2 regions of the Neorhizobium descurainiae genome follow, and region 1 is predicted to be linked to the other one. Evidence: predicted binding sites of a transcription regulator. Region 1 holds the regulator's gene; the other holds the start of a gene.

The links. Region 1 encodes LexA, which represses DNA repair genes until DNA is damaged. Its sites were predicted from a motif close to TGTTCNNNNTGTGTTCNG; they were not measured.
Region 2: ACMGE0_RS11820 (ImuA family protein) is a predicted target of LexA. The motif match lies at 1,705-1,722, and genes of this name have one in related genera.

What each region holds. Positions count from the first base shown of each region.
Region 1 is NZ_JBLFFK010000005.1:271,370-275,097, reverse strand. It holds gene kdsA (3-deoxy-8-phosphooctulonate synthase) at 1-452, opposite strand, end outside; gene ACMGE0_RS12445 (VOC family protein) at 457-1,329, opposite strand; gene lexA (transcriptional repressor LexA) at 1,532-2,254, shown strand; gene ACMGE0_RS12435 (ComEC/Rec2 family competence protein) at 2,235-3,728, opposite strand, start outside.
Region 2 is NZ_JBLFFK010000005.1:171,190-174,917, reverse strand. It holds gene ACMGE0_RS11830 (ThiF family adenylyltransferase) at 1-547, opposite strand, end outside; gene ACMGE0_RS11825 (SMODS domain-containing nucleotidyltransferase) at 544-1,554, opposite strand; gene ACMGE0_RS11820 (ImuA family protein) at 1,759-2,511, shown strand; gene ACMGE0_RS11815 (DUF6504 family protein) at 2,426-3,728, shown strand, end outside.

The sequences.
Region 1 (3,728 bases):
GCCAGGAACTGCCCCTTCTTGACGTTGATGACGCGGCCGGTCCTGGCTGCGGCGACCAGCAGATCCGTCTGGCGGGAGAGGAAGGCCGGAATCTGCAGGATGTCGACGGTCTTCGCGACGACCGCGCATTGTTCTTCCGTATGGATGTCGGTCAGCACCGGAAAGCCGAATTCCTTCTTCAGATCGGCGAAAATCTCCATGGCGCTTTCGAGCCCGATGCCGCGCTTGCCGGAAATCGAGGTGCGGTTCGCCTTGTCGAAGGAGGACTTGTAGACGAGACCGATGCCGAGCTTGCCGCAGAGCTCCCTCAGGGCACCGGCCATCATGAAGGCATGGTCGCGGCTTTCCATCTGGCAGGGGCCGGCGATCAGCGAAAGGCGCGCATCCTGCGCAAACAGCACCTTGCCCTCCCCTTCGCCGACCAAGACACGCGGATTGGCGGACACTTCCATGAGACTATTCCTCGAAACCGAACATGACGCCCTGGCCGGGCGCCGCCTGCACCAGGACACGGCCTTCCCGGCGGACGAATGCGACGTCATTAGCAGCAAGGGTGATCTCTGTCACGGCAAGATCGGCCGTCTTGAAGAGGATCGCCCGGCCCCGGAGCCCCCCGGCATCCGGCACCGGCGCGAGCGCGAATTCCGCCTCAAGGTCCCGGTCTTGCGCAATGCGGATGCGGGCATTGGCGGCGGCAAGCCTGATGACGGACGGTTCGATCTCCGCTTCCGTCATCAGCACCTGCTCCATCAGCGGCGTGAATTCGGAAGGCACCGGGGCTGAAAGAACGATCTCGCTCAAACCGGTGACCGCGTTGGCGTGGCGTTCCAGCTCGCCGCGATCGGCCGGCAGCGGGTTGATGCGCTGGGCGGAGAAGAGGAAGAAATCCGGCGTGCGATCGTCGCCCGCAAAGGCCAGCCGGAAGCTTGCCTCGGTTTGCGAACCGTCCGGCATCCTCACGCCGCGGGAGAATTCCAGCATATCGCCTGCCGAAACGCCCCTGAGCTTGAAGCGCTGGTGATCGGCGGCGGCATCGACGGTGGCAACCGCGAGCGCGGAAAAGCCCTGCCTCACCCTTGCCTTGCGGAAAGCAAGATCGCGCGCGGTGAAGACATTACCGCGCTTGGCCGCCGCAGACGCGTGACGGCGGTTGGCGATCGCCAGCGGCTCGAGATAGGCGCCGTCCGAGAGGAACACGCAGGCATTGGCCGTGCCGAACGGATGAAACGCATCGGCTGCCACAGTAAAACCAAGCTCGGAAAACCGCGAGCGCGCAAGCGCCAGCTGCGCCACCGGCAGGACGAGATGGTCGATCGATCTTGCATTCACGCGATGGCCCCCAGAATGCGGTACAGCAAAAACTACATTGGCAGCGGACCGGCTCCGCGCAAGTGGCGAGAAAAGAGATATGTGGCGTTCTTCCATGAAGAAAAAATCACCATACTTCACCAAAATTTAGGGACTTGCGGAACACATATGGAACATATAGTGTCCGTTCTGGATTTGTTTCCGACTCTCAGGGTGCCAACACATGCTCACGCGCAAACAGCAGGAATTGCTTCTGTTCATTCACGAACGCATGAAGGAATCCGGCGTGCCGCCTTCCTTCGACGAGATGAAGGATGCGCTCGACCTCGCATCGAAGTCCGGCATCCACCGGCTGATCACGGCACTCGAGGAACGCGGCTTCATCCGCCGCCTGCCGAACCGGGCGCGGGCGCTGGAAGTCATCAAGCTGCCGGAAGCCTATCAGCCGAGCCTGCAGCCACGCCGCGGCTTTTCGCCGAGCGTCATCGAAGGCAGTCTCGGCAAGACGCAGCCTGTCGCCGCCGTCCCTGCAAAGCCGGCTGCGAACGACGACGTCTCCAGCGCCACCACGGTTCCCGTCATGGGCCGCATCGCGGCGGGCGTGCCGCTCTCGGCCATCCAGAACAACACGCATGACATCGCCGTGCCGGCCGAGATGCTCGGTTCCGGCGAACACTACGCGCTGGAGGTCAAGGGCGACTCGATGATCGAGGCCGGCATTCTCGACGGCGACACGGTGATCATCCGCAACAGCAATACGGCCAATCCCGGCGATATCGTCGTGGCGCTGGTGGACGACGAGGAAGCGACGCTGAAGCGCTTCCGCCGCCGCGGCGCCTCGATCGCGCTCGAAGCCGCGAACCCGGCTTACGAGACCCGCATCTTCGGCCCCGACCGGGTGAAGATCCAGGGCAAGCTCGTCGGCCTCATCCGCCGCTATCACTGATCAGCGGCCGGAGCGCTTCCGGCAGCGCCGAGTTGAATGTCTGGCTCCGCCAGTCGTAATGGCGGTGTCGGGTCCAGGGACGGTCCCGGCCGGCCATGGCGGCATGGATCCGCCAATGGCGGATCTCCCTGGCGCCGTTGAGAAATACTTCGAGGGCGCCGGTCCTGCGCAGCGTATCGCCGTTGATCATCAGCGCGCCGGAACGGCAGCGGTCGAAGCGGGCGCGTGGCGCGATGACGAGATCGGCCGCATCGCAGGCCGCGCCGGCATAGCGACCGTCCTCTACGGACGCGACGATGACGCCTGCGGCGGTCCTTGTGGCGCACCAGATGCGGGGCGTGCAGATGAAATGGCCGGCAGGCGCCTCCCTGATGCGGGCTCGGGCGGTTTCGATTTCCTCTGCGGTCAGGTCACGCCGTTCGGCCGCCCCGGCATCCGGGGATTTCGTCCCGGAAGATTCGGCATCGGGCGACCTGTCCCTCGGCGGTGACATTTCCGGCTTTACGGGATCGCCAATGAGAAGCGCGCGCTTCCATTGGCCGTAGATGAAATCCGGCGGGCGGCTGCGGTTCGCCGCAACATTTTCTCCGTTCACCAGCGCAACCATCGTGCCGTCCTCGGAAACCAGCAGATCCGGGAGGGGTTTCGAGCGCTCCTGCCAGGAGAGCAGCAGGGCCGCGGCGAGGAACGGAATACCGACGAGCCGGAGCCTGGTTCTGAGCAGCGTCAACAGAAGAAAACCCGCGGTCGCCACCGCGAGGAACCCGGGATGCTGGCGGCCGATGCCGACGTCGCCGCCCCAGGCCGCCACGTGCTTGGCGATCGCGATCACCGCCTCCAGACCGAGCCCCATGAGCTTCAGGAAAGGCGCGTCCAGCCCGAAGGGCATCAGCAGCATGCCGATCAGCCCCATCGGCATGACCACGAAGGAGATGACCGGCATGGCGGCGAGATTGGCGGCCAGCCCGTAGGTCGCGATGCGATGAAAGTGCTCGACGGAAAAGATCGCCGTAGAGATGCCGCCGATCAGCGATGTCACGAAGATGCCGGCGGCGAAATTCCAGGAGGCCAGAACCGGCGTCACCGCAGGGTGACGGAACGGCAGCGGCTCCGGATCGCGCTTTTCCGCCCGATGTTTCCAGAGCGCGTAGCCGGCAACCAGGGCTGCGGTCGCGGCAAAGGACATCTGGAAGCTCGGGCCCAATATTTCCGAGGGCGAGATGGCGATGATGACGAGGGCGGAGAGCGCCACGTTGCGCAGGCTGATCGACGGCCGGTCGAAGAAGACCGCGACGAGCATCACCGCCATCATGATATAGGCCCGTTCCGCCGAGACCCCGAAGCCGGAAATCAGGTAATAGGCGGTCGCCATGAGAAGCGCGCCGAAAGCGGCGATCTTCTTGACTGGATAGGCCTGCGCGAAACCGGTGAAGAATGAAAGCGCGGTGCGGACGCCGACGAAAAAGATGCCGGC
Region 2 (3,728 bases), 100 kb from region 1:
CGCATACGAGGATCGGCCAAATATCGTCGGTCGCCATCCACCGTAGCGCCTTGATCTCCGCTGCCTCGCCTCTGCCAACCCGCTCACGACAGCCTGCGCCGATGAGAACGGGATTGGCGCCCCAACCATAGGATTGCACCTCACCGATGGTGTGGGCCGATGGCGCTCGCTCGCCTCCAGTCCCGAGAGGATCTTCCTTCTGGAGAAGATTGTACGCGCTGCGCAGAACATCGGCTCCTGTCGCGCTTGCAACCCAGTTGTCGGGGCGCAGTTCGAGGCAAAGGATGCCCGTGCCGTATTGATGCGTGGTCCAGCGCGCATCTTCCTGCGGCTCCACCCATGCGGGAACCTCGGGAAACTGATCTGGATAGACGAGCCTTATGGGATAGTCGTGCCCGTGTGCCTTGATCACGCCGACGGCACAAAACATTCCCTCGTGGAAGCACCAGCGCGTAAGGGTGAACCAGCCTTCCGACGTCGCGACTTCCTCGACGGCGCTGCGTTCTTTGCCGAGGCGGCTGCTATCGATCGCCCACCAGAACTTCAAGCGAAACCACGCGGCTTGCTCGGTGCCGCCATGGCGTTCGGGAAGGTGTAACTGGCAGCCGGCGCCGCCGCCGCTGCAAAGCCGCTGTATCCCGCGGCCTTTGCCGGAGCGACGGTGGCTCTGAAGCGATCACCGAACACCCGGCGCCACTGGCGGGTTGCTTCGTCCATGTCGTCCGCGTTCTGCGCTCGCCGGGCGATGTCAGCGTAGACCCTTACCTTTTCGACGAAATCCTTCCACTGGGTGAGCGACACCTTCCCAAGAATATCGTTGGAAGGGTTGGCGGGATCGGGGACGACCGGCTTCTGGTCGAGAGACGCGCTGAAGCCATAGGCGCCGTAGATATTCTCCAGGAGCTGAGTGAACGCCTCTCCATAATGGGTCTGATCCGTCGGCGCGTGCATCGCCGTCAGAACCTCCAGGACGAAGCCCTTCGGCCGCTTGCCGCTGGGATTGATGCGCCGCCACCACTTGAGTAGCTTCACCAGCGGTTTGAAGCGTTTGCCAAACCGATCGTTCTGGGCAGAGCTCCAGCGTGTGTGCTCAGGCGGATTGGTGTATTTCCATTCGCCGGTCTCGCGATCGGCAATGTAGTAGCCGTTCCAGGCTTCAATCACCGGAACGACATCCATGTCCGCCTGCCAGGTTTCGACACGGACAGAGCGCTTATTAATCCTCTCCACCTTGTAGCCGTCGCCGCCGTCTTCGAGCGCACGACACACTTCGCTCAAGACAAAGTCTGGATGATCGCTCGTACTGAAATTCGTCACAACGATAATATCGACGTCAGGCCTCTCCTCTCCGTCTTCAGATCTGCGCGGTCGAATTGAGGTATCGCGAGCGTAACTACCGGAGAGGAAGCTCGATACGTAACGGTCCTTAAACTTTGCTTGCGTCCGCAAATGGTCACGCACGCCAGTATGTCCGCCGGACGCCCTCTCCTTCGTCGTCGTGCTCGGCTCAATGTCTTGCAGCAATTCGCTGAATCGCGTGTTCGGAACCATCATAAGCCCTGCCCAGGTCGCACCTACTATATCATGTGTATATTTGTGTTCTAAGCACAAGGGGATGTACCGAAGATCGCTTCGTTGTACCCAACATTCCTCCGGGGTGCATGTCTCGCGCAAAAAGGCGTCTTGACTCCTCGCGCCGAAAGATAGAACAAATGCAGAACATGCTACCCGTCCCGTTCCAGGAGGTCAAAAAGGAGCTTGCGGCCCGAGCCCGCCATAGAGTCGTTGCGCGTGCAGATCGCGAAGATCGAAGGCCGGAATCGACGCGCCAAGTCGGTGCTTCCCTTCGGAGTCGCCGAGGTAGATGCACGACTCCCCGGCGGCGGTCTTACTCTTGGTGCCCTTCATGAGGTTGCAGGCGGCGGCAATGGCGCAATAGACGGTGCGGCCGCCGCGCTCTTCGCCGCGGGCATTGCTGCGCGCACGAGGGGCAAGGTGCTCTGGTGCATCACCAGGCCCGATCTCTTCGCGCCGGCGCTTGCCCAGGCAGGTCTCTTGCCGGATCGCGTAATCTATGTGGAAGCCGGCGATGATAAGACCGTGCTGGCCTGCATGGAGGAAGGGCTGCGCCACGGCGGTCTCGGCGCCGTCGTCGCTGAGGTGGCGCGTCTGTCGATGACCGCCTCGCGCCGACTGCAACTCGCGGCAGAGGGCGCCGGCTCGATCGGGATTGCCCTTCGGCGCTGGCGGCGACAGACGGAGGCGGCCGACTTCGGTCAGCCGACTGCGGCTACGACGCGGTGGCGCGTCTCGGTTCTGCCGTCGACGCCGCTGCCCGTCCCAGGCGTCGGCCACCACCGCTGGCTGGTCGAGCTCATTCGGGCTCGCGCGGGTGAAAGTGCAGATTTCGAATTGGAGGCGTGCGATGACACGGGTCGTCTCGCTCTTCCTGCCGAACTGGTCAACCGACCGGCTGCGGCGGAAGGCTGGCGACGCGGCGCCTCCGGCTGAGGCGCCGCTCGTCTTGATAGGCCGGGAGGGAAACAGGCGGATCGTGACTGCGGCGGATGCCGCGGCGCACGCCGCCGGGCTTCGCGTCGGCATGCCGGTCGCGAAGGCGCAGGTCCTAGTGCCTGGCCTCACCATTCAGGATGCAGAGCCGGTCGAGGACGCTGAGGTGTTGGACCGCCTGGCGCTCTGGATCCTCCAGCGCTTCGCGCCGGTGGTCGCCTCGGACGCGCCGGACGGTATCGTCGTCGACTCGACAGGCACCGATCATCTCCATGGTGGCGAAGTGGTAATGCTCGAGGCACTGGTCGGCCGGCTTGCCATGTCCGGCGTCACGGCACGTGCGGCGATCGCCGACAGCTGGGGCGCCGCGCATGCGCTTGCTCGTTACGCCGCGCTGCCGAGCATCATCGCGCCGCCCGGCCATGGCGCATCTGTGCTGGCGCCGCTTCCGCTGGAGGCGCTCCGCATGCCGGCGTCGATGTCCGCAGACCTGCGCGTCCTCGGCTTCGAGCGAATAGGCGACCTCCTCGCGCAGCCACGCGCCCCGCTCACCTTGCGGTTCGGACCGGAACTTGGCCGCCGCATCGACCAGGCGCTTGGCGCGCTCGCCGAGCCGATCGAGCCTGTCCGCTCGCCCGACCTCGTCGAAGTGCGCCGCTCTTTCCCCGAGCCGATCGGTGCGGCGGAAACCATCGCCCGCTACATCGGCAAGCTCGTCACCCAGCTCTGCCACGAACTCGAGGAACGGGGCTTGGGCGCTCGCCGCCTCGACCTCATCTGCCACCGCGTCGACAACCATCAGCAGGCCCTCCGCGTCGGAATGGCGGTGCCGGTGCGCGACGTAAAGCGACTGACTCGCCTGCTCTGCGACAAGATCGAGACGATTGATCCAGGCTTCGGCATCGAGGTGATGACGCTCGCTGCCGCTGTCGCCGAGCCGCTTGCCCAAAAACAGACGGTCAATTCGCTGATCGAGGAAACCACACACGATATTTCCGACCTCATTGATACGCTCGCCAACCGTGTCGGCGAGCGCGCGATCTATCGCGCGGCACCCGTCTCTAGTGATGTGCCTGAACGCTCTGTCGGCCGAATTCCCGCCATGGCGCCCGATACCGGCGCAACATGGCCGGGCCACTGGCCGCGCCCCTCACGCCTGTTGCCCCGGCCGGAGCCGATCGACACGGTCGCGTTGCTCCCCGACCATCCGCCGGTCT